Regions from separate parts of the Promicromonospora sp. NPDC019610 genome, predicted to be linked through region 2. Evidence: riboswitches for the same ligand, from Rfam matches in the RefSeq annotation. Region 2 holds a riboswitch; each other region holds the start of a gene.
What was found. Region 2 has a riboswitch for S-adenosylmethionine ahead of ACH45N_RS02555 (aminotransferase class V-fold PLP-dependent enzyme). Riboswitches for the same ligand answer to the same signal wherever they lie in the genome.
Positions count from the first base shown of each region.

Region 1: it holds a riboswitch for S-adenosylmethionine, as region 2 does, so the genes downstream of both, ACH45N_RS11250 (LLM class flavin-dependent oxidoreductase) here and ACH45N_RS02555 (aminotransferase class V-fold PLP-dependent enzyme) in region 2, are expected to answer to the same signal.
Region 3: it holds a riboswitch for S-adenosylmethionine, as region 2 does, so the genes downstream of both, metE (5-methyltetrahydropteroyltriglutamate--homocysteine S-methyltransferase) here and ACH45N_RS02555 (aminotransferase class V-fold PLP-dependent enzyme) in region 2, are expected to answer to the same signal.

Region 1 is NZ_JBIRXX010000001.1:2,520,276-2,526,997, forward strand. Features, by position in the region: gene ACH45N_RS11240 (extracellular solute-binding protein) at 1-1,021, shown strand, start outside; gene ACH45N_RS11245 (GH92 family glycosyl hydrolase) at 1,128-4,553, shown strand; SAM riboswitch class IV at 5,027-5,138, shown strand; gene ACH45N_RS11250 (LLM class flavin-dependent oxidoreductase) at 5,520-6,680, shown strand; gene ACH45N_RS11255 (rhodanese-like domain-containing protein) at 6,719-6,722, shown strand, end outside.
Region 2 is NZ_JBIRXX010000001.1:586,968-593,689, forward strand. Features, by position in the region: gene ACH45N_RS02540 (glycoside hydrolase family 3 N-terminal domain-containing protein) at 1-1,019, shown strand, start outside; gene ACH45N_RS02545 (O-succinylhomoserine sulfhydrylase) at 1,068-2,333, opposite strand; gene ACH45N_RS02550 (rhodanese-like domain-containing protein) at 2,330-2,779, opposite strand; SAM riboswitch class IV at 3,047-3,161, shown strand; gene ACH45N_RS02555 (aminotransferase class V-fold PLP-dependent enzyme) at 3,193-4,611, shown strand; gene ACH45N_RS02560 (hypothetical protein) at 4,615-5,211, opposite strand; gene ACH45N_RS02565 (amidase) at 5,368-6,722, opposite strand, start outside.
Region 3 is NZ_JBIRXX010000002.1:993,898-1,000,619, forward strand. Features, by position in the region: gene ACH45N_RS16155 (hypothetical protein) at 1-686, shown strand, start outside; gene ACH45N_RS16160 (Cmx/CmrA family chloramphenicol efflux MFS transporter) at 953-2,134, shown strand; gene ACH45N_RS16165 (hypothetical protein) at 2,345-2,851, shown strand; gene ACH45N_RS16170 (LysR family transcriptional regulator) at 2,873-3,778, opposite strand; gene ACH45N_RS16175 (type 1 glutamine amidotransferase domain-containing protein) at 3,830-4,534, opposite strand; SAM riboswitch class I at 4,660-4,763, shown strand; gene metE (5-methyltetrahydropteroyltriglutamate--homocysteine S-methyltransferase) at 4,772-6,722, shown strand, end outside.

The DNA.
Region 1 (6,722 bases), 1.9 Mb from region 2:
GACGGTGCTCGCGCAGGCCGCCGCCGGCGAGCTGCCCGACGTCACGAACCTGCCGCCCGACTTCGCGCTCGCGCTGGCCCGCGAGGGCCTGCTCACCGACCTGACGACGGTCGACGACACCCTGGAGGACACCTACGTGCCCGGGGCGCTGGCCGCCTACCGGTACGCGGGCCTGGAGGGCACGTTCGGCTTCCCGTGGTACCTGACCACGGACCTGAACTACTGGAACAGCGCGATGTTCCAGGACGCGGGGCTCGACGCGGCCGTGCCGCCGACCAACCTCGACGAGCTCGTCACCCAGGCGCGGATCATGCACGACGCGACCGGCGCGTACCTCATGAGCCGCAAGCCCGGCGTGGGCGACTTCGCCGCGGCCGGCATCCCCGTGCTGTCCGACGACGGCACCGAGTTCACGTTCAACACCCCCGAGGCGGCCGCGCTGCTCGACGTCTACCGGGACGCCTACGCCGAGGGCCTCATGCCCGACGACGTGCTCACGGACGCCTACCTCGGCAACAGCCAGCTCTTCGCGGAGGGCAAGGTGGCCTGGTCGACGGGCGGCGGCAACTTCATCAACAGCGTGCTGGAGAGCAACCCGGCGCTGGAGGGCAAGATCACCTCCTCGCCGTACATGGGCGCCACGCCGCTGTACGTCCAAGGCCTGTCGGTCTCGAGCGCGTCCGCGAACCTGCCGACAGCGGTGGCACTGGCCCGGTACGTCACGAACGCCGTCAACCAGGAGGCGTTCTCGGCCGAGGTGCCGGGCGTGTTCCCGTCCACGGAGGCCTCGCAGGAGAACCCGGACCTCGCGCAGAGCGACGGCACGCCGCAGGGCGACGCCAAGGCGATCGCGTTCAGCAACCTCACCACGGCGCGGGTGCTGCAGCCCGTCGAGATCAGCGAGGCCATGACCACCGTCATCAACCAGCAGCTCGCGGCGGCGATCACGGGCGACAAGACGTCGTCGGAGGCCCTCGACGCCGCCGTCGACGAGTGCAACAAGCTGCTCGCCGACCAGTGAGACCAACCAGGGCGCCTCGCGCCCGCGACGAAAGGCCAACTGCAATCGTCCACGACTCCGACGTCGCCGCGCCCGCTGCGACGACAGCGCTGTCAGAGGCTCGCGCATGACCGGGCCCGCCCACGTCCCCGCCGGCCGGCCCGGCGCCGGCCTGACCAGCGAGCACGCCACCCGCGTGCGGCACCGCGGCGAGGGCCGCACCGTGCTGCTCGACGGGCTGGACGTCCCGGTCGAGGCCGGCACCGAGCTGCGCTACGCCGTCCTGCCCGTGCTCGACGAGAAGCTCACCTACCGCTCCACCTACGTGGCGCTCGACCTGCTGCTCGACGACGGCACGTGGCTCTCCGCGACCGACCCCGGCCGCGACCTGCTGGACCAGCACGGGATGCCCGCGACCGCCGTCGGGCAGGGGGAGGCCCGCATCCTGGTGCCCGACCACTGGAACCTGGTCCGCGTGGACCTGGGCCCCGTGGCCCGGGCGCTGCCGGGCCGCCGCGTGCGCGCGGCCGCCGCCGTGACCGCCGCGCCCGACCGCGGGCGCACCGAGGCGTGGTTCGACACGGTGTCGGTGGCGCCGCGCGTCGCGCGCACGGTCAACGGCCGTGCGGACCTCGTGGACACCCGGCGCGGCACCCACTCCTCGGGCGCCTACTCGCGGGGCAACAACGTGCCCGCGGCCGCTGTGCCGAACGGCTTCACGATGTGGGTCCCGCTCACCGACGCCGCCTCCGAGCGCTGGCTGTACTCCTGGGCCGCGCACAACGGACCGGACAACCGGCCGCGGCTGCAGGGCGTGGGCATCTCGCACGAGCCGAGCCCGTGGATGGGGGACCGCGACCAGCTCGCGTTCCACCTCGTGCCCGCGGGCTCGGCGGGCGCCGACGGCGTGCCCGACGCCGGCCTCGACGCCCGTTCGATCGGCTTCTCGCACGACGACGAGACCGCGCGGCCGCACCGGTACGACGTCGGCCTGGACGGCGGCGCGCGCGTGGCGGTCGCGGCGTCCGACCACGGCGGCGTGCTCCGGTTCACGTTCCCGCCCGGCGCCACGGCGGGGCACCTGCTGATCGACGCCGTGGGTGACTCCCGGGCGGACGGCCCGCCCGTCTCCGTCACCGTGCACGACGACGGCACGCTCAGCGGCTGGTCCGACCACGGCAGCCCGCTGTCGGTGGGCCGCAGCCGCATGTACGTCGTGGGCCGGATCTCCCGCCGGGTCCTGCGCACGGGCCGCGCCCGCGGGCGGGACCACGCGACGTACGCGACGGTGGCCCTGGAGGGTGCCTCCGCGGCGGGTCGCACCGTCGAGGTGCGCGTGGCGACGTCGTACATCAGCGAGGAGCTGGCCTGGCTCGCGCTGGAGCGCGAGGTGTCCGGGACGTTCGAGGAGGTCGCCGACGCCGCCCGCGCGCAGTGGGAGGAGCGCCTCGGCGTGCTCGACGTCGAGGGCGCCTCCGAGGAGCAGCAGGTCACGCTGTACTCGAACCTGTACCGGCTCAACCTGTACCCGTCGTCGTACACCGAGGTCGGGGCCGACGGCGCGCCCGTGCACGCCTCGCCCGTGCTCGACGGCGCCCCGGTGGTGCCCGGCGAGATGTTCGTCAACCACGGGTTCTGGGACACCTACCGCACCTGCTGGCCGGCCTACGCGCTGCTGTACCCGGAGGTCGCGGGCCGGCTCGCCGACGGGTTCGTGCAGCAGTACCGGGAGGGCGGCTGGGTCGCCCGCTGGTCGTCGCCCGGCTACGCGGACCTGATGACGGGCACGTCGTCCGACGTCGCCTTCGCCGATCTGTACCTGCGCGGCGTGGACCTGCCCGACCCGCTCGTGACCTACGACGCCGGGCTGCGCAACGCCACGGCGCTGCCCACCCGGTCCGGCGTCGGGCGCAAGGGCCAGGACTTCGCCCTCACGCACGGCTGGGTGCCGCGGGACGTCGAGGAGTCGGTGTCGTGGAGCCTGGAGGGCTACATCAACGACGCCGGGCTGGCCCGGATGGCGCAGGCGCTCGCGGAGGCCCCCGGGACCCCGGACGAGCGCCGTCGTTCCCTGCGCGACGAGGCCGCCTACCTGCGGCAGAGCGCGCTCGGGTACGTGCACCTCTTCGACGCCGCCACGGGATTCTTCCGCGGCCGCGCCCGGGACGGTGCCTTCGACCCGGCCCCGTTCGACCCGGACGCGTGGGGCGGCGACTACACCGAGTCCGACGCCTGGAACTTCCTGTTCCACCCCGTGCACGACGGTGCGGGGCTGGCCGCCCTGCACGGCGGGCGCGCCGGGCTGGAGCGGCTGCTGGAGCGGTTCTTCGCCGCGCCCGAGCGGGCCGACAAGCCCGGCAGCTACGGCACCCCGATCCACGAGATGTTCGAGGCGCGTGACGTGCGCCTGGGCCAGCTCGGGCAGTCGAACCAGGTGTCGCACCACATCGCCTGGACGTGGTCGGTCGCCGGGCGGCCGGACCGCACCCAGGAGGTCGTGCGCGAGATCCTGACGCGGCTGTGGACCGGCAACGACATCGGGCAGGGGTACCACGGCGACGAGGACAACGGCGAGATGTCGGCCTGGTACGTGCTGGCCGCCCTCGGGCTGTACCCGCTGGAGATCGGCTCACCGCGCTGGGCGGTCACGTCGCCGCTGTTCGACCGGGCGGTGGTGCACCGGCCCGACGGTGACCTCGTGATCGAGGCGCCGGGTGCGGCCGAGCGGGTGTACGTGGCGGGGCTCGAGGTGTCGGCTGGTGCTGGTGCTGGTGCTGGTGCTGGTGCTGGTGCTGGTGCTGGTGCTGGCCGGGTCGTGGTCGAGCCGTCGGTCGACAACGCCGACCTCGTCGGGGGAGCGACCCTCCGCTTCGCCCTGTCGGACGTGCCGACGCGCTGGGGTGTGCCCGCGGACGACGGCGAGCCGGCTGCTGCGGGTGCGGGTGCCGCGGTTGGTGCCGGCGCACCCGGTGCCGCTGGCGCAGGTACAGGCACCGACTCCGCGGGTGTCGCCGGCGCCGCCGTCGTCGGAGCTGATGCTGCCGGTGCGCTCCGGCCGGCGTCCGACCGGCCGTGGCGGCGTGCCGACGGCGGCTGGCGCGGCGCCGAGGGCGACGTCCTGCCGCACCTGACCGACGGCGACCTCACGACGTCGGCGGAGGTGGACGGCACCCTTGAGTGGGTGCCCGCAGCAGACGCCCCGGCAGGCGCGGTGCTGCGCGCCTACACGCTGACCTCGGGCCCGTCCCCCGAGACGGCGGCCTCGGAGTCGGCGGCGGCCTCGGAGTCGGCGGCGGCCTCGGAGTCGGCGGCGGCCTCGGAGTCGGCGGTGGCAGCGGCGTCGGCGGACGGAGCGGGGACGGGGCAGCCGCCGTCTGCCTGGCGACTGGTCGCGGCCGACGGCCGGGTACTCGACGAGCGGTCCGGCGAGGAGTGGCGCTGGCCCGGCCAGCTGCGTCCCTTCGTGCTCGACGAGCCCGTTCCGCTGACCGCCGTCCGGCTGGAGCTCGCCGAGCCGGCCGCCCTGGCCCAGATTGAACTCCTCCTGGACTAGCCGCACGCCGGAGTGCGCTTCTGCCCCGTCATTGCGCCCGAAACCAGCCTGGTTCCGGGCCCAATGACGGGGTAGAAGCGCACCTCCGTTCGGTACCCTCCCGCCTTCCGTGTGCTCCCGCCTTCCGTGCCCTCCGGCCTACCGCGCCCTCCGGCGTCGATGAGATCGGTCGGTTGCCTTGAAATCGGTCGGTTGCGTCGAGATCGGTCGATCGACCGACCGGTCTCGAGGCAACGGACCGAACTCATGGAGCGGCCACCGCAGCCGCCCGCCGCGCAGCCCGCCTGCCGCGCAGCCCGCCCGCCGCGCAGCCCGCCCGCCGCGCGCCCCGCCCGCTCCACGCCGGAGCCCCCAGGTCCCGGGATGTGAGATCTGGGCAAGGATCATTGACTTCTATGGGTTCCATTCGTATCTTCTGTGACATCGAGACCAACCGCACTTATCCGATCGGAGAGATGTAGAAAGCCTCGACAGGTCATGAGTTCCGACGCGAAGCCCCGGCTGGTCGGACGGCAACCCCCCGCGCGGGTGGGTGCCCCGGGTGAGGACCAGGTCCACCGCCGCCGGCGGATGACAACACGCGTCGCTCGCCGCTGGGCGAGCAGGTGAGGAGAACGACGATGACCCGGAGCGCTGCCCCCGCCGTCCACGTGTCCCTGCCGACCCGGAACGTCACCGTGCGGGCTGGTGCTGCCCCGCGCGAGCACATGTGTTGTCGCTGACCCCGACAGCCCCGACGCGCTGACCGGCCGCCACAGGCGCCACCGGCCCGCCGCCCGGACCTCCTCTCGGCGTCGCACGCCGAGCCCCGGCCGCCTCCGGCCCTCACGTCCCTGACCGGACGCCTCACTCCTGCCCTCTGGCAGCCACGCTCCCGGGCGACCCCTGGACGCCGTCGCGCACCCTGCGCGCCGGCCGGGTCCCCCGGGCGCCGTCGCGCAGCCGCAGCCCGAACGGAGCCCCGCCGTGCCGTACCCGTCGCAGCCCACGTCCCTCGCCTCCACCTCCTCCCGTCCCGTCGTGCTCGGCGTGGACCTCACCTCCGCCGGAGCCCGTCCGGGCGCGCACCGTGCACGCGGCCCGGTCGCGCCGCGCCCGTTCGACGGCGAGCGGTTCCTGCACCTCGTGCGGACCGCCGACCGCGGCCTGCTCGACTTCGTCAGCCTCGACGAGGGCTTCCTGCTCCACCCGGGCCGCAGCCAGGTCACGGGGCGGCTGGACACGGCCGTCGCGGCGGCCCGGGCCGCGCGGGTCACGACCGGCATCGGGCTGGTCGCCGCCGTCGACACGGTGCACGTCGAGGCGGCCCACGCCGCCGTCGCGCTGAGCAGCATCGACCGCGCGAGCAGCGGCCGGGCCGGCTGGCAGGCCGTGCGGCAGAGCAAGCTCCCCGAGGCGGACGACGCGTGGGCCGGCCGGGTCGAGCTGGGCATCCGCTCCGTGACCCAGGTGTGGACGGGCCGTCCCGGCAGCGGGGCGGGCGCGGTCGAGCTCGACGCCGAGGGCCGGTTCCGCGTGGACCACGACGGCATCCGGTTCGCCGTCCGGGGCCGCCCGGCCGCCGGCACGGACGACGCCCTGCCGCAGACGCCCCCGCCCGTCGTCGTCCGCGTGCGCTCCGAGGCGAGCGCGGCGCTCGCCGGCCGTACCGCCGACGTCGCGCGGATCACCGTCACCGACGCCGCGCACGCGGTGCGGCTGCGCCGGCTCGTGCGGGACTCAGCGCTGTCCGCCGGGCGCGACCCCGAGGAGCTGCGCGTGCTCGCCGAGGTCTACGTGGTGCTCGCGCAGGAGCGGGCCAGTGCGCGCGCACGCCTCGAGCTCGTCGAGGCCCTGGAGGGCACGGCGGTCATGGGCGACGGGCTGGTCGTCGCCGACACGCCCGACGAGCTCGCGACCCTGATCGCCGACTGGACCACCGTCGGCGCCGTCGACGGGTTCCTGCTGCGGCCGTCGTCGCTGAGCTCCGACCTCGACACGATCACCGACCACCTGGTGCCCGCGCTCCAGCACGCGGGCCTGTTCCGCACCGAGCGGACGGCGACCACGCTGCGCGGCTCGCTCGGGCTGTCGGACGCCGAGGCCGCCGAGCGGGCGCTGCCCACGGGCCGGCTCCTGAGCGCCTGACCATCCGACGAACCACGCACCACCCGGAGGAGACCACCATGA
Region 2 (6,722 bases):
ACACGCGGCTGCTCGCGGCGGTCCAGGAGGGGCGTGTCAGCGAGAAGCGCATCGACGACGCCGTGTCCCGGATCCTCACCGCCAAGTTCGAGCTGGGGCTGTTCGAGGAGCCGTTCGCGGACCGGTCGAACGCCGACGACATCGGCTCGGCGGAGCACCGGGCGATCGCCCGCAAGGCCGTCGCCGAGTCGCAGGTGCTGCTCAAGAACAGCCACCGCGCCCTGCCGCTGGACGACGACGAGAGCATCTACGTCGCGGGCCGCAACGCCGACGACCTGGGCAACCAGGCCGGCGGCTGGACCGGCACGTGGCAGGGCTTCTCGGGCGACGTCACGCCGGGCACCACGATCCTGGAGGGCATCGAGGCCGCGGCCGGCGACGTCACGTTCAGCGAGGACGCCTCCGCGCCGACCGACGGCGCCGACGTCGGCATCGTCGTCGTCGGCGAGACACCGTACGCCGAGGGTTTCGGCGACGTCGGCGGGCCCGAGTGGGCCTGGGACCCCGCCGACGGCGGGGTGCCCCGCGAGGAGAAGTCGATGTCGCTGCAGCCCGGCGACGCCGCGGTCGTGGAGAAGGTCTGCGCCGAGATCAGGACCTGCGTGGTCCTGGTGGTCTCGGGGCGGCCGCAGGTGCTCACCGACCAGCTCCGGTCGATCGACGCGCTGGTCGCGTCGTGGCTGCCGGGCACGGAGGGCGCCGGCGTCGCGGACGTGCTGTTCGGCGACCGGAGGTTCACGGGCAAGCTGCCCGTCTCGTGGCCCCGGTCCGCCGACGACCCGGTGGTGAACGTCGGGGACAAGCACTACGACCCGCTGTTCCCGTTCGGCTGGGGCCTGTCCACGGGCGGCCGCACGTCGCACCACGACGAGCAGCGGCTCGCGCTGCAGACGGAGGTGCTCGACCCGGCCACCGGTGTCCCGCCGGCGGCGTCCCGGGCGATCGCGACGTCGGACGTGGCGCTCCTGGAGGGCCACGAGGCCCAGGCGACCCGGATCCTCACCCGGGCCGGGAGCTGACGAGGCGTCGAGGCCCGGCGGTCGCGCCGACCGCCGGACCTCGACGGCCTACCCCGCCGAGGCCAGCGCCTGCTCGACGTCCTCGATGATGTCCTGGACGTCCTCCAGGCCCACCGAGAGGCGAACGGTCGTCTCCGCGATGCCCACGGCGGCCCGGCCGGGCGCGCCCAGCTTGCGGTGCGTGGTCGTCGCGGGGTGGGTGATCAGGGACTTCGCGTCGCCGAGGTTGTTCGAGATGTCGACCAGCCGCAGGGCGTCGAGGAACGCGAACGTGTGCCGCTTCGCGGCGTCGTCGTCCGTGCCCTCGGGGACCGCCAGGTCGAACGTCACGACGGTGCCGCCCCCGCTCATCTGCGACCGTGCCAGGTCGGCCTGCGGGTGGGAGTCGAGGAACGGGTAGCGCACGGTGCCCACGGCGGGCAGCTCCTCCAGGGCCTGCGCGACGGCGAGGGCGCTCGCGCTCTGGGCGGCGACGCGCACCGGCAGCGTCTCCAGGCCCTTGAGCAGGGTCCACGCGTTGAACGGCGCCAGCGACGGCCCGGTGTTGCGGATGAACGTCTGCACGGGGCCCGTGATGTACTCCGTGGAACCGAGGATCGCGCCGCCCAGCACGCGGCCCTGACCGTCGATGTGCTTGGTCGCCGAGTAGACGACCACGTCGGCGCCCAGCTCGAGCGGCTTCTGCAGCAGCGGGGTGGCGAACACATTGTCCAGCACCACGACCGCCCCGGCGGCGTGCGCCAGGTCCACGACGGCGCGGACGTCCACGATGTCCTGCATCGGGTTCGAGGGCGTCTCGAAGAACACCACGTCCGCGGGCGTCGAGAGCGCGTCCTCCCACTGGGACAGCACGTGCCCGTCCACGTAGTCGGTGCGCACGCCCCACTTCTTGAAGATCTCCTCGAAGATCACCACGCTGGACCCGAACAGCGCCCGGGCGGCCACGATCCGGGAGCCGGAGCTCACGAGAGCGGCCAGCGACGTGAACACCGCGGACATGCCGGTGGCGGTCGCGTAGCAGGCGTCGGCGCCCTCGAGCTGGCGCAGACGCTCCTCGAAGGTGTGCACCGTCGGGTTGCCGTAGCGCGAGTAGACGAACCGGTCGACGTCGCCCTTGAACGCGGCCTCGGCCTCCGCGGCGTTGTCGTAGACGTAGCCCTGCGTGAGGAACAGCGCCTCGCTCGTCTCCTGGAACTCGCTGCGCTGGTGGCCGCCGCGCACGGCGAGCGTCGCCGGGCGGACGCCGTCGGGCAGCGGCTTGCGGCCGGAACCGCCGGGGTTCGCGCCGGGCGGGAACGCGCCGGTGACGGTCACGCGGGGCCCGCCGTCCACGGCAGGCCGGCGACCTTCCAGCCCTGCTGGTCCCGGACGCCGTCGGCCCCGGGCGCACCCTCGAAACCCTCCAGCACGTTGTACGACGGCGCGATGCCCGACGCCGTGGCGAGCCGCGCCGCCGCGATCGAGCGCTGGCCGGAGCGGCACAGGAAGACGAGGGGCCCGTCGGTCACGCCGGCCGCCCGGAGCTCCTCCAGGAACCGCGGGTTGGGCACGCCGCCGGCCCGCACCCACTCGGAGAACACGGGCTGCTTCTCCAGCGACGCCGTGTCCGGGATGCCGATCGTGCGCCACTCGCCCTCGGTACGGACGTCCACGAGCGTGGCGTCCGGGTCGCCGGCGAGCAGGTCCCAGGCCTGCTGAGGCGTGATGTCGCCGGCGTAGCCGTCGGCCGGTCGTGCTTCGACGCGCGCGGGATCGCTCATGATGCTCCTCCATCGGTCGTGGCGGTAGCACCCTCGTCCGTCCTCCGCTGCTGCGGGGAACGCTGGGTTGCTGCGGCGTCGTCGTGCCACGTCACTCGGCCGCTCGGGATGGTCGTTGCCCACCCTACGACATGGTGTCCGGTGGGTGGAACAGTGTCTCGACAGGCAACCCGAGTAAAACAGTAGGGAACGAGCCGACCGGATCGTGGGACCAGCATCTGAGACATGCGTTGACAGGTGTTTTGCCCGCAGCACAGGATGGCCGCAGGTCATGAGCGCCAGCGTCAAGCCCCGGCTCGCTGGCCGGCAACCCTCCCTCCGCGGTGGGGTGCCCCGGGTGACGACCAGGCCGCGCGCAGTCCGCGTGCGGCAAGCGCGGGGGAACCTCCCCCAGGACTGTGCTGGAGGACGCCATGTCTGCTCCCACCCTCAGCCGTGCCACCACGGTGACCGGCCTCGCCCCGCTGCGCCCCGTCGTCGGCGGCGGGACGCTCGTCCCCCTCGTGGACGGCACGCAGGTCTCGTACGCGAACCTCGACGTCGCCGCGTCGGCCCCGGCCCTGCAAGCCGTCGCCGACCGGGTCACCCAGGTGCTGCCGCTGTACGCCAGCGTGCACCGCGGCGCCGGCTACCTCTCCCAGGTGAGCACGGCGCTCTACGAGACCGCGCGCCGCACCATCGGCGCGTTCGTCGGCGCCCGCGAGGACGACCTGACGATCATCACCCGGAACACCACCGACTCGCTCAACCTCCTCGCCGGCTGCGTCCCCGCCCAGCCCGACGGCGAGCCCGGCCGCGTGCTGGTGCTCGACGTGGAGCACCACGCGAACCTGCTGCCCTGGCAGCGCACGACCGGCGCGACCGTGCTGACCGGCGGTGCCACCGTGGCCGAGACCATCGCCCAGATCCGGGAGGAGCTGGCCGACACCGCGGCGGACCGCCCGTACGCCCTCCTGGCCCTGACCGGCGCCTCGAACGTGACCGGCGAGTCCCTCCCGATCGCCGAGATCGTCGCCGTCGCCCACGAGTTCGGCGCGCGCGTGGTGCTCGACGGCGCCCAGCTCGTGCCGCACCGCCGCATCTCGCTGGAGTCCACCGGCGTGGACTACCTCGCCTTCTCCGGGCACAAGACCTACGCCCCGTTCGGCGCCGGCGTGCTGGTGGGCCACCGCGACTGGCTCGACCAGGGCACGCCCTACCTCGCGGGCGGCGGCGCCGTCCGGCGCGTGCGCGTGAGCGGCACCGACTGGCACGAGGGGCCCGCCCGCCACGAGGCCGGCTCGCCCAACGTGATCGGCGCGGTGGCGCTCGCGGCGGCCTGCGAGGAGCTGGCAGCGCTCGACCCGGCCGAGGTCGTCGCGCACGAGAACGCCCTGCGCCGCCGGCTCGTGTCGGGGCTGGAGGCGATCGACCGCGTCGAGGTCGTGCGGGTCTGGGCCGACGCCGTCGACCCGGTCGGCGTCGTCACCTTCACCGTGACCGGGTACGACCCGGGCCTCGTCGCCGCGTACCTGTCCGCGGAGCACGGCATCGGCGTCCGGGACGGCCGCTTCTGCGCGCACCCGCTCCTCGGCCGGCTCGGCTTCGACGCCGGCGCGGTGCGTGCGTCGGTCGGCGTCGGCACCGCGGGCGAGGAGATCGAGCGGCTGATCGCCGCCGTCGGCCGCCTGGTCGACGAGGGTCCGCAGGCCGGGTACGACGTCGTCGACGGGCTGTGGGTCGTGACCGACGACCCGCGTCCGGTGCCCGAGGGCTCCGGCCTCGCGGGCCTGCTGGCGACGGCCGCCCTGGGCTTCGACGAGGCCTTCGGCTGCCTCCCGGACGAGGACTGACGGCTACAGCGCCAGCGCCACGCAGATGCCGCCCATCGTGAGGTCCAGGCCGATGCACCACAGCGCGAGCGAACGGTTCACCACCACGTCGCGGCGGTAGTGCACCACGTCCCACCCGGCGTGCGCGGCGAGGGCGAGGCCCGCGAGGGCCAGCCCGAGACGCGGCTCCAGGAACAGGGCCGCCGTCGCGACCCCGAAGAAGCCGGCCATCGCGGCGGCCTGCGGCCACGTCGCCCGACGTCCGCGGGCCAGCCCGATGCCGGCCAGGACCAGCCCCACCAGGACGAACGCGATCCAGCGCGGCGTGTCCAGCAGCTCGGACGCGACGGGGATCGCGGACGCCAGGAGGGCGACGAGCCAGGCCGTCCAGCGGACGCCGGTGACGGCGGCGGCCAGGTAGCACAGCGTCGCGACGCCGATCGCGGTGGTCGGGTCCTCGGCGACGGCGTCCTGCCAGGTGCCGCCCACGATCGCCGTCCCGCCCACCAGCAGGGCGAAGCCCGTCAGCACACCCAGCACGATCCAGGCGGTGTTGGTGGGCCAGGTCCCGGTCCACCGGCTCGGCCGCGCGGGGGCGGTCGTCTCGAACGTCTCGGCCATGGCTCCGTCCTCCCTGTCCCGGCGCGTCGGCACCGTCGCGTCCAGATACCCGCTAGGGGTACCCAACCACGCGCAGCCAGGGACGCGGAACCAGATTCGGCCACCACCGAAGGGTCAGACGTACAGGTCCCTCCGGGGACCCGTACGTCTGACCCGTCAGAGCGGGAAGGCGCGCGGGCGGGGGATCGCCGCCTCGATCTGCGCCGCCAGCGCCAGCAGCGTGAGCTCACCGCCCGGCCGGCCGACGATCTGCACCCCCATCGGCAGCCCGGCCGGCGCCTCGGCGGTGGGCGCGGTCCAGTGGGTCGGCACGGTGATCGCGGGCAGCCCGGCGACGTTGAGCATCGACGTGAAGGGTGTGTACTGGCACTGCTGCTCGAAGTTCCGCTCCGGGTCCTCGGCGTCGTACCACCCGATCGGCCGCGGGGTGAGCGCCAGTGCGGGGGTCACGACGGCGTCGTAGGCGCTGACCTGCGCCACGAGCGAGCGCTCGAAGCCGGTGAGCGTGCGCACCGCCTCGGCGAGCTCCCGCGCGGGCACCTCGCGGCCCGACCGGATGAGCCACTGCGTGAGTGGCTCCAGCCTGCCGAGCGTCTCCGGGTCGTCGATCGGCACGGCCGACGCGCCGCCCATCCACAGGGTCCGGAACGCCGGGGCGTACTCGGGCGCCTCGGCCAGCACCGTCTGCTCCACCTCGTGCCCCACCCCGGCCAGGGCGCCCACCCCGGCGTCCAGCGCGGCGCGCGCCTCGGGGGACACGGCGATGTCGTAGAAGCCGTCCCACGCGGACGAGGTGGTCACGCCGAGGCGGGCTGCCCGCGGGCCGCCCGCCTCGTCCGGCAGCTCGGCCCGCTGCGCGGCCGCGAGGTAGGCCCCGGCCGCGTACGACGGCGCCCGCAGCGTGTACGGGTGCGCGACGCCGCCCCCGGCGCGCCGGGGGAGCATCGCCTCCAGCAGCAGGGCGGTGTCGGCGACGGTGCGCGCGATCGGCCCGTTCACGACCAGCCCGCCCAGCGAGTCGACGCCGCTGCCCGCGGGCAGCAGCCCGCGCGTGGGCTTGAGGCCGACGACGCCGCAGGCCGCCGCAGGGATGCGGATCGACCCGCCGCCGTCGGATCCGGGCGCAAAGGGCAGCATGCCCGCCGCGACGGCGGCGGCCGCCCCGCCGCTGGAGCCGCCTGCCCCGCGGCCCAGGTCCCAGGGGGTGCGCGCCGGGGCGGCGCCGACCGGCTCGGTGTAGGCGGGGAAGCCCAGCTCCGGCGCGGCGGTCTTGCCGAGGCTGACAATCCCGGCGTCGTCGAGCACCTGCACGATCTCGTCGCTCTCCTCGGCAGGCGGCAGCCCCGCGAAGGCGCGCGACCCGAAGCCGGTCGGTACGCCCGCGCGGTTCCACAGGTCCTTGTCCCCGGTGGGCAGGCCCCACAGGCTGCCCGACGGCGGCGGCGTGTCCCCGCCGGAACCCGCCCCGCACGTCTCCTGGAGCTCGGCCGCCCGCTTCCGTGCCCGCTCCG
Region 3 (6,722 bases), on a different contig from region 2:
GCGGGCCGGTCCTCGCGTGGACGGCGGCGGCGGCCGCGGCGGCCGCCGTCCTCGCGCTGAGCCTGGCGGGCGCGCCCGGGCCGGACGCCCTCCCGGGCTCGGCCCCGGGCCCGAGCACGCCGGCGGCCGGCGCCCCGCACCCTGGTGTGTCGCCGTCGCCGTCGCCCACGACCTGGCTGACGCCGGGCAAGGTCGTCACCCTGGCGGGCAAGGCGATGACCGGCGCGGGCTGCGGCGTGAAGCTCCGCTCGACGCTCGGGGACGACTCGATCATGCGCTTCTACCGCGTCGACGAGCCGGACGTGGCCGTGCCCAAGCCCCTGCTGGACCAGCAACCACTGCCGGTGCTGCAGGCGGCGACGGCCCGCGTGGTGCTCGACGTGCCCGGCTACGACGGTACGAACCAGCGGCTCGACCAGGACCTCGCCGTGGAGAACCTCGCCGTGGAAGAGCGCGCCGGGCGGACGGTCGCGCGGATCCGGATCACCCCGTCGGACAGCCAGGTGCACGGCGGCGACGTGACCCGCGTCGAGCTGCTCCTCGACACCGTGACCTGGCTGCCGGCCTCCGCCGAGATCTGGGCCGAGTCCGAGGGCGGCAAGCAGATCCAGGTGCGCAGCGAGCTGAGCTGGTCGGGGTGCGCCGAGCCGAGCGAGGCGCCGACGTACGAGAGCGTCCGGCCGTGACCAGGCCCGGACCGGCCCGCCGCGACAGTTTCCCGGGCGCGCTCCACCCCGCCGCCTCCGCCGGGGCCGCGTGGCGCCGTGCGCTGCCGGTGGCCGTGCCGGTGCTGCCGCGTGCTAGCTTCACCGCATGAGGTCTCCCGAAGCATCCAGGTCAGGGCTGCCGGTACTCCGGTAGCCCGAGATGCCCCTGTAGAGAAGAACCGCATCCGAAGGGCCCGTAGTGCCGTCCCGGCCTACCCGTCTCCCTCCACCCTTCGGAGTTCTTCATGCCTGTCCTGCTCTACGTGCTCGCGGTCGCGGTCTTCGCGCAAGGCACGTCGGAATTCGTCCTCGCCGGGCTCGTGCCCGGCATCTCCGCCGGCCTCGGCGTCTCGGTCGCCCAGGCCGGCTACCTGACCTCGGCCTTCGCCGTCGGGATGGTCGTGGGCGCGCCGCTCACGGCCGCCGTCGGACGCCGTCTGCCGCCCCGCTGGACCCTGTCCGCCTGCCTGCTCGTCATTGTCGCCGCGCACGTCGCCGGGGCGCTGACCGACAGCTTCGCCGTGCTGCTCGGCACCCGGTTCCTCGCCGCGGTCGCGAACGCCGGGTTCCTCGCGGTCGCGCTGTCGACCGTCCAGCACGTCGTCCCCGCCGGGCGGCGGGCCCGGGCGCTGGCCACGATCCTCGGCGGCACGACGCTCGCCCTGGTCGCCGGCGTCCCCGCCGGCGCGCTCCTGGGCGAGATCTGGGGCTGGCGCTCCGCCCTGTGGGCGATCGCCGGGGTCGCGGCCGCCGGCCTCGTCGCCGTGGCCCGCCTGACGCCGGTGCGGCTCGACGCCGGGGCGCCGCGCGCCCGGCTGGACCTGCGCACCGAGCTCGCCGCGCTGCGCTCCCCGCGCCTGCTGCGCCATCTCGTGCTCGGGGTGCTGGTCAACGGCGCGACGTTCTGCGCGTTCACCTACCTGGCGGTCGTGATCACCGACGGTGCGGGCCTCGGGTCCGCGCTCGTGCCGGCGGTGCTGGCCCTGTTCGGCCTCGGCGCCTTCGTCGGGGTCTCGGCCGCGGGCCGGCTGGCCGACGCGCACGGCGGGCGCCTGCTCGCGGTCGCCGGTCCCGCCCTGCTCACGGGATGGGCCCTGTGGGCCGCGCTCGCCCCGAGCCCCGCGGCGGTGTGGGTGCTCGCCCCGGTGCAGGGGGCGCTGTCGTTCGCCGTCGGCGGCACGCTGATCGCCCGGAGCATGGCGGCGGCCCACGGCGCGCCGACCCTGGGCGGCGCGTTCTCGACGGTCGCCCTCAACCTCGGGGCGCTCGCCGGTCCGGTGCTCGGCGGGTTCGCCGTCACGGTGCTCGGGCCCGCCGGGCCCCTGGCGGCGAGCGCGGCGCTGACAGCCGTGGCCCTCGTGCTCGGGGCGACAGCCCGGCCACACCCCGCACGTCTCCAGGAAGATGTCACGCGCCCGAGGAGGTAACGCTCAGGTAGCAGTGCTACCTGAGCGTTACCTCCTCGGGCGTGTGACGTTTTCCCCGGAGACCGCCGGGAGCCGTCGCGTGGCCGGAAAGACCGCGGCGACATTCTGACCGCGACGCCGTCGTGCCTGGTAGCGTCCCCGGCACGACGGCGTCGAGCACGAGCGAGGAGACGGATGCGGCCCCTGTTCCCCCTACTGGCACGTTTCGCGGTGCTGGTCCCTACCGCGCTGCTCGCTGCCGTGCTGCTCCCCGCCGTGCTGACGTCCTGCTCCGCGGGCCCGGACGACGCCCCCGCCGGGCCCGTGGAGCCGGCCCCCGCCCGGGAGGCCGCGACGGAGCAGTACACGGCGGCGCTGGACGACGTCCTCGGCGCGCTCCAGGAGTCCGTCCCGGGGGTGGCGTGGACCGCCAAGGACCGCTTCCCGTTCGTCACCGGGCAGCCCGACGGCGAGTGCGTGCTCTTCCTCGCCGAGAGCCTGGGCGAGGGCGACCTGTACGAGCCCAGCGACGGTCTCGCCGACCTCGCCGCCGGGCTCGACCCGGTGCTGCGGGAGCACGGCTTCGACCCGCTGTCGGACGTGACCCACGCGGACAACGGCGGCGACGCGTACGTGACGGCCACCGACCCGGCCGGCTGGGAGCTCCGGGTCTCGGCGTACCCGCCGCTCGTGGGCCTCTCGGGTCCCGTGGAGAGCGACGAGTGCGTCGGGGCGTAACCGGCCCGACGACATGACCGGCTAGAGGCTCCCCCACTCCGCGGCGGCCTCGGTCACCCGCGCCCGGACGGCGGCGACCGCCGGCCCGTGCGGCACGCCGCGGCGCCCCGCGAGGTACAGCGTGTTCAGCGGCGGCGCCTCGGGGTGGTGGAGCTCGACCACCTGCCCGGCGTCCAGCGCCGACGCGACCAGGTACCGCGGCAGCACGGACACGCCCGCGCCGGCCGCGACGGCGGCGAGCACGGCGCGCAGGTCGGGCACCACCAGGGCCGTCGTGTTCGGCGGGCGCCGGCCGAACTCGCTGCGCCAGTACCGGCGCACGATCGGCAGGTCCTCCGCGTACGCGACCAGCGGCAGGTGCGCCAGGGCGGCCACGGGGTCGGCCGCCAGGCGCACCGGGTCGACCGTGTGGGCCAGCGCCGGCGGCCCGACGAGCAGGAACTCCTCGTCGACCAGCGGCGTCGCCACCACGACGTCCTGCCGCGGGCGCACCGAGGACACGACCAGGTCGAGGTGTCCGGCCGCCAGCGCCGCCAACAGCTCGTCGCCGAGCCCGAGCGTGGTGCGGAGCTGGAGCCCCTGCGCGACGAGCCGCGCGAGCGCCGGCAGCACACGGACCGTCATCAGCTCGGCGGCCCCGCCGATCCGGACGAGCCCGCGCACCGCCGGCTCGACGTCGCGGGGGCCGAGGGCCGACCGGAGCCCGTCCACGTGGAGCCCCACCTCGGCGGCCAGCGCCACGGCGCGCTCCGTGGGCTCCGCGCCGCGGCGGGACCGCACGAACAGGCGGGTGCTGAGCTGTTCCTCCAGGCGGGCGAGCTGCCCGGTGACGGCGGGCTGGCTCACGCCCAGCCGCTCGGCCGCCGCCGACAGCGACCCGGTGCGGTAGACCTCCAGGAAGGTGGCGAGGAGGTCGAGACCCGGCACCGGCACCACCCTCCGTCGTCGTCCCCTGTCCGAGCCACAGGCTAGCCCGGCTCAGCGTGCCGCGAGCGCCTTCAGCACCGCCTCGGCGGCGGCCGCGCTGGACTGCGGGTTCTGCCCGGTGATCAGGTTGCCGTCCTGGACCACGGTGCTGCTCCAGGGCGCGCCGACCTGGACGACGGCGCCGCGCTCGCGCAGCCGCGACTCGACGAGGTAGGGCGCGGCGTCGCCGAGGCCGCCCTGGCGCTCCTCCTCGTCCGTGAACGAGGTGAGCGCCCGGCCCGCGTAGGCGAAGACGCCGTCCGGCCCCTGGGCGCTGAGCAGCGCGGCGACGCCGTGGCACAGCGCGCCCACGGTCGTGTCGCGGTCGTTCGCGGTGAGCAGCAGGCGGCCGAGGTCGGCGTCGTGCGCGAGGTCCGCCATCGGGGCGTGGCCGCCCGGGAGGTAGATCGCGTCGTAACCGGCGGCGTCGACGTCGGCCAGCGTGAGCGGGTGGGCGAGCTGGTCGGCGATGCCGTCGAGGTAGGCGCGGAACTCCGCCGCGTCGGCGGCGGGCACCCCGCCGCGCTCGTCCAGGCTGACCGCGTCGACCGTGGGCGCCACGCCCCCCGGGGTCGCGACGTCGACCTGCGCGCCGGCCGCGGTGAGCACGCGGTGGGAGGCGGCGACCTCCTCGGCCCAGTAGCCGGTGGGGTGCTCGGTGCCGTCGGCCAGGCGCAGGCTGCTCGCGGCGGAGACGACCATCAGAATCTTTGTCATGACGTCAGAATCCATCACCGGATGCCGAACCTGGCGGTCAGAGCCATCACCAAACTTATGGCTCCGATTTGTCCGAGGCGTGGACGGTTTGCCGACCACATCCCGGGCATGCCTACGATCAAGTCTCATCATCCAGAGCGGTCGAGAGTCCTGGCTCCACGACACCGCAGCAACCTACCTCCGAGGCGCCAATCTCGGGGCAAGGTGCTAACGCCAGGTCCGATGGAGCTGATACGCATGGCAGTCACGAACCCGCACCTTCCCACCGCCACGATCCTGGGCTACCCGCGCATCGGCCGGAGGCGCGAGCTCAAGCGCGCCGTCGAGTCCTTCTGGGCCGGCCGCACCACCGCCGACGAGCTGGAGGCGACCGCCCGCGACCTGCGGCAGACCACCGCGCGCCGCCTCGTCGACCTGGGCCTGGACGCCGGCAACGCTGCCGTCCCCGGCTCGTTCTCGTACTACGACCAGGTGCTCGACGCCGTCGCGCTGCTGGGCGCCGTACCCGACCGCTTCGCGGGGCTCACCACGGACGAGGGCCGCCTGCCGCTGTCCGCCTACTTCACGGTGGCGCGCGGCGAGGGCGACAACGCGCCGCTCGAGATGACCAAGTGGTTCGACACGAACTACCACTACCTGGTCCCGGAGATCGGGCCGGACACCCCGATCGGGTTCGTCGACGACCGCGCGGTGCGCGAGTTCACCGAGCTGGCGCACCCGGCCGACGGCGGCCAGGCCGTCGTGACCCGCCCCGCGTTCGTGGGGCCGGTGACCTTCCTGCTGCTGAGCAAGGCTGCTGGGCCCTCTGCCGCGGCTCTGCGGGGCTCGCAAGCTCACTCCTCAGCCGCAGGCGACACCCCGGACGGCTTCCGCCCGCTCGACCGGCTCGACGACGTCGTCGCCGCGTACGCCGACCTGCTGCGCGCGCTGGCCGCCGCGGGCGCGCCGTGGGTGCAGCTCGACGAGCCCGCCCTGGTCACCGACCTGCTGGACGTCCCGTTCGACGAGGTGGCCGACGCCGTCCGCCGGGCCTACACCCGCCTCGCGACCGAGCTCTCCCCCGCCGGCTCCGGGGCCGACGGGGTCGACGGGGTCACCGCCGAGCGCCCCGCGATCCTCGTCACGGCCCCGTACGGCGACCTGCGCAGCGAGGCCGGCGACGGGCTCGCCCTGCTGGCCGGCACCGATGTCGAGGCGATCGCGATCGACCTGGTGCGCGGCGCCGTGCCGACCGGCCCGGTCCCCGGCCTGGAGAACAAGACCCTGGTCGCCGGCGCGATCGACGGCCACAACATCTGGCGTGCCGACCTCGACGCCCGTCTGACCGTCGTGGAGGGCCTCGCGGCCCCGGGCACGGGCGTCGGCGCCGGTGCCCTGGCCGTCGGCACCTCGACGTCGCTGCTGCACGTGCCGCACGACGTCGCCGACGAGCCCCGCCTCGACGCGGACCTGACGTCGTGGCTCGCGTTCGCCGACCAGAAGGTCGCCGAGGTCGTCACGCTGGCCACCGCGCTGACCGACGGCCGCACCGCGGTCGCGGACCGGCTCGCGGAGTCGACGGCGGCGGTGCGCTCCCGCGCCGCCGCGCCCGGCGTCGTCGTCCCCACGGTGCGCGAGCGCACCGCCGCACTGACCGCGGCAGACGTCGAGCGCGCGCCGTACGCGGAGCGGGCGGCCGCGCAGCAGGCGCGGCTGAACCTGCCGCCGCTGCCGACCACGACCATCGGGTCGTTCCCGCAGACGGCCGAGATCCGCAGCACGCGCGCCGCGTGGGTACGGGGCGAGCTGTCCGACGCCGACTACACGGCGGCGATGCGCGCCGAGATCGCGAGCACGGTCGCGCTCCAGGAGGAGCTGGGCCTGGACGTGCTGGTGCACGGCGAGCCCGAGCGCAACGACATGGTGCAGTACTTCGCGGAGCAGCTCGACGGCTTCGCGACGACGGTCAACGGCTGGGTGCAGTCGTACGGCTCCCGGTGCGTGCGGCCGCCGATCCTGTGGGGCGACGTGTCCCGGCCCGCGCCGCTGACGGTCGAGTGGACGGCGTACGCGGCGTCCCTGACGTCACGGCCGGTCAAGGGCATGCTCACGGGCCCGGTCACCATCCTGGCCTGGTCGTTCGTGCGCGACGACCAGCCGTTGGGCGACACCGCCGACCAGGTCGCCCTGGCGCTGCGCGACGAGGTGA